DNA from 2 places in the Clostridium sp. BJN0001 genome. Region 2 is predicted to be linked to the other one. Evidence: riboswitches for the same ligand, from Rfam matches in the RefSeq annotation. Region 2 holds a riboswitch; the other holds the start of a gene.
What was found. A riboswitch is a leader RNA that binds a small molecule or an ion and turns the genes downstream of it on or off. The one in region 2 is predicted to bind ZMP and ZTP.
Positions count from the first base shown of each region.

Region 1: it holds a riboswitch for ZMP and ZTP, as region 2 does, so the genes downstream of both, MTX53_RS12530 (phosphoribosylaminoimidazolecarboxamide formyltransferase) here and pflA (pyruvate formate-lyase-activating protein) in region 2, are expected to answer to the same signal.

Region 1 is NZ_CP094971.1:2,596,384-2,598,593, reverse strand. Features, by position in the region: gene MTX53_RS12535 (serpin family protein) at 1-603, shown strand, start outside; ZMP/ZTP riboswitch at 640-717, shown strand; gene MTX53_RS12530 (phosphoribosylaminoimidazolecarboxamide formyltransferase) at 767-1,942, shown strand; gene MTX53_RS12525 (tRNA-dihydrouridine synthase) at 2,015-2,210, shown strand, end outside.
Region 2 is NZ_CP094971.1:770,170-772,379, forward strand. Features, by position in the region: gene MTX53_RS03660 (dihydroorotate dehydrogenase) at 1-115, shown strand, start outside; gene pyrE (orotate phosphoribosyltransferase) at 143-823, shown strand; ZMP/ZTP riboswitch at 864-942, shown strand; gene pflA (pyruvate formate-lyase-activating protein) at 992-1,702, shown strand; gene pflB (formate C-acetyltransferase) at 1,753-2,210, shown strand, end outside.

The DNA of each region.
Region 1 (2,210 bases), 860 kb from region 2:
ACTGCAGAAGATTATTTTACTTTAGAAAATGGAAATAAAGTATCTACTGATTTTATGAATAAGACATATTCTACTTCAATTAATAAAGGAAACAATTATGTATCATGCTCAATTCCATTTAGAAATGGACAGAAAATGATGTTTATTCTTCCAAATGAAGATATAAATTGTGACTATATGTTAAATAATAAAGAGGAATTAAATGAAGCTTTATCTTCTCTTGATTCTGATACTTCACAGAGAGTAGAACTTTCATTATCACTTCCTAAATTTGATTTTTCATCTTCATATACTTTAAATGATATGTTAAAGAAAATTGGATTTGAAAATATTTATAATACTAGTGCTGCAGACTTTTCTAAATACAGTAAAGATGGAGAACTTTATGTTTCAAATGTAAAACAGCAGAGCAGGGTATCAATAGATGAATATGGTGCAGAAGCTGCCGCATATACTGAAATATCTATGGTTTCTAGTGCAGCTCCTGATTTTAATAAAGAGTATTACGATATGAAACTTAACAGACCATTTATATTTGCAATAACAAATAATGATAATACACCACTATTTTTAGGAGTGGTAAATAATCCTAATGCAAAGTAACTTGACAAATAGAAGTACTGATGATATTTTTTAAGTATAAAGTTATATGACTGACGGAAGTGGATTTACCACATGGAGTATAACAAATTTTAGCCGACCGTCTGGGCAGAGAAAAGCCCAGATGGCCGGCTTTTCTATTGTTAAAAGGAGTGTGTAAAGTAAAATGAAAGAATTACAGTTAAAATATGGATGCAATCCAAATCAAAAACCAGCAAGAGTTTATATGGAAAAAGGTGAACTTCCTATTGAAATATTAAATGGAAGACCTGGATATATTAATTTATTAGATGCTTTTAACAGTTTTCAACTTGTAAAAGAGCTTAAAGAAGCAACAAATCTTAAAGCAGCAGCATCATTTAAACATGTAAGTCCTGCAGGAGCAGCTGTTGCAGTTCCACTTAATGATAAGCTTAAAAAAATGTATATGGCTCAAGGAAAAGAGATTTCTGAAATGGCTACTGCTTATATAAGAGCAAGAGGTGCAGATAGAATGTCATCATATGGAGATTTTGCAGCATTATCTGATGAATGTGATAAAGATACAGCAGAATTTTTACTTCATGAGGTTTCAGATGGAATAATAGCACCTTCATATTCAGATGAAGCTCTTGAAATTTTAAAGAGAAAGCGCAAGGGAAATTATCTCGTAATTAAAATTGATAAAGATTATACACCTAGAGAAATAGAAAGGAAACAGGTTTTTGGAGTGACTTTTGAGCAGCATAGAAATAATGTTAAATTATCAGAAGAAATTCTTAAAGATAATATTCCAACTAAAAATAAGAATATACCTGAAGATGCAAGAAGAGACTTATTAATTTCTTTAATAACTTTAAAATATACACAATCAAATTCTGTATGTTACGTTAAAGATGGTCAGGCAATAGGAATAGGGGCAGGACAGCAGTCAAGAATACACTGCACAAGACTTGCAGGAAATAAAGCAGACATATGGTTCTTAAGACAAAGCGATAAGGTGTTAAATCTTCCATTTAAAGAAGGACTTAAAAGACCAGATAGAGATAATGCTATAGATGTATATGTATCAGATGATTATATGGATCTTTTAAAAGATGGAGAGTGGCAGAGAGTATTCACAGAAAAACCAGAAGTATTTACAAAAGAGGAGAAAAAAGAATATCTTGAAAGTATAAGTGGAGTTTCACTTGGTTCAGATGCATTTTTCCCATTTGGAGATAATATAGAGCGTGCTTCAAAAAGTGGTGTTTCTTATATTGCACAGCCTGGGGGATCTATAAGAGATGATAATGTAATTGAAACATGTGATAAGTATAATATGGCTATGGCATTTACAGGAATACGTTTATTCCACCATTAAAAACTTTTTTGCTATAACGTACTCTTTTGTATTATATTATATATGAAAATATATAATTAGGAGCTTTTTAATATGAAATTTTATTTTGCACCCCTTGAAGGGATTACAGGATATATATATAGAAATGCATTTGAGTCAGTTTTTGGAGAGATAGATAAGTATTTTACTCCTTTTGTTGTAGCAAATAAAAGCAGAAAATTTAAGACAAGAGAGCTTAAAGATGTACAGCCTGAAAACAATAGAAATATAAATGTAATACCTCAGATAT
Region 2 (2,210 bases):
AACTGTTAATTTTGTAGATCCTCTTTCAGGTAAAAGAATAGTATCTGAAATGGAAGACTTTTTAAAGAAACAGGGAATAAAAGATATAAACGAAATAGTAGGAATTATAAAATAAATATTTTTATAGTGTGGAGGAGAAATTATGCAAGAATATAAAAAACAATTTATCGAATTCATGGTTGAAAGTAATGTTTTAACATTTGGAGATTTTGTAACAAAGAGTGGAAGAAAGACACCATTTTTTATTAATGCTGGAAATTATCAATCAGGAAGTGAACTTTCAAAACTTGGAGAATTTTATGCAGAAGCAATAAAAGAACATTTTGGTGATGAATATGATATACTATTTGGACCTGCATATAAAGGAATTCCAATAAGTGTTACAACAGCAATTGCATTATCAAATAAGTATGATATAGAAGTTAAATATTGCTCAAACAGAAAAGAAATAAAAGACCATGGTGATAAAGGAATACTTCTTGGAAGTAAGTTAAAAGATAATGATAGAATCATAATTGTTGAAGATGTTACAACAGCAGGAACTTCAGTTTATGAAACAATGCCTATATTAAAATCAGAGGCTGATGTAGATGTAAAGGGACTTATTATCTCAGTTGATAGAATGGAAAAAGGTCATGGCGAAAAGTCTGCACTTACTGAATTAACAGAAAAATTTGGATTAAAAACATGTTCTATAGTTAATATGGAAGAAGTTGTAGAGTATCTTTACAACAAAGAAATAAATGGAAAAATTGTAATTAATGACGAAATAAAAAGTAGAATAGATGATTATTATAAAAAATATGGTGCAGTAGAAAAATAATATTGACATTAAAATTAGAATCTGATAATATAAACATATCGATTGATCATATGACTGACGGAAGTGGAGTATACCACGGGAAGTATGATTAAAAAAGGCCGACCGTCTGGGCGAAAAGTTCAGACGTCGGCTTTTTTTAATCTTATTTATTAATTAAGGAGGCAGCATATGGTTAAAGGAAGAATTCATTCTTTTGAATCAATGGGTCTTGTTGATGGACCAGGAATAAGAACAGTTATTTTTATGCAAGGATGTCTTTTAAGATGTAAGTATTGTCATAATCCTGATACATGGAAATGCGAAAGCGAAAAGCTTTATACTCCTTTAGAGGTAGTTAAGAAAGTAGAAAGGTATAAACCGTATTTTTCTTCAGGTGGTGGTGTAACATTTTCTGGTGGAGAACCTCTTTTGCAGCCAGAGTTTTTACTTGAAACTCTTAAACTTTTAAAAGAAAGAGGAATAAATACATGTATAGATACAGCTGGATATGGTTATGGTAATTATGATGAAATACTTAAATACACAGACCTTGTTTTATATGATGTAAAACATTATACAAAAGAAGGATACAAAAATATTACATCAGGAAATATTTTAAAGACACAAGAATTTTTAAAAGCTATGATAAGAAATAATACTAAGATGTGGATAAGACATGTTGTTGTACCAAATCTTACAGATTCGCGTGAGCACATTTATGGACTTAAAAAATACATAGAAAAGATTCCTAATGTATTAAAAGTTCAGCTTCTTCCGTATCATGTTCTTGGAGTAAATAAATATGAAAAGATGAAAATTAAATACCCGTTAGATGGTGTAAAGCCTATGGATAAAAAAATAACAGATACCCTTTTAAAAGAATTTTTTGGGGAATACTAAATAAAAAATATTCAGAATAATCTGAAAAATTATAGTTAAGGAGTAATATTATGTTTAAAGAATGGAATGAATTTAAAGAAGGAAACTGGCAGAAAGAGATAGATGTAAGAAACTTTATATTAAAAAATTATACTGTTTATGAAGGAGATTCTTCATTTCTTGAAGGAATAACAGATAAGACAAAAAATGTTTGGGATAAGTGTTTAGAGCTTATAAAAAAAGAAATAAAGCAAGGAATAATTGATGTTGAAACTGATAAAGTATCAGGAATAAACAATTTTAAACCTGGATATATAGATAAAGAAAATGAAGTAATAGTAGGACTTCAGACAGATGCACCTTTAAAGAGAATAGTTAACTTATATGGCGGAATGAGAATGGCTGAAAGTGCACTTAGTCAGTATGGATATAAGCTTAATGAGGATATAAAAAAGCATTTTTCACAGTATAGAAAAACACATAATGATGGAGTGTTTGATGCATATCCTAAGAGAACAAAAATAGCAAG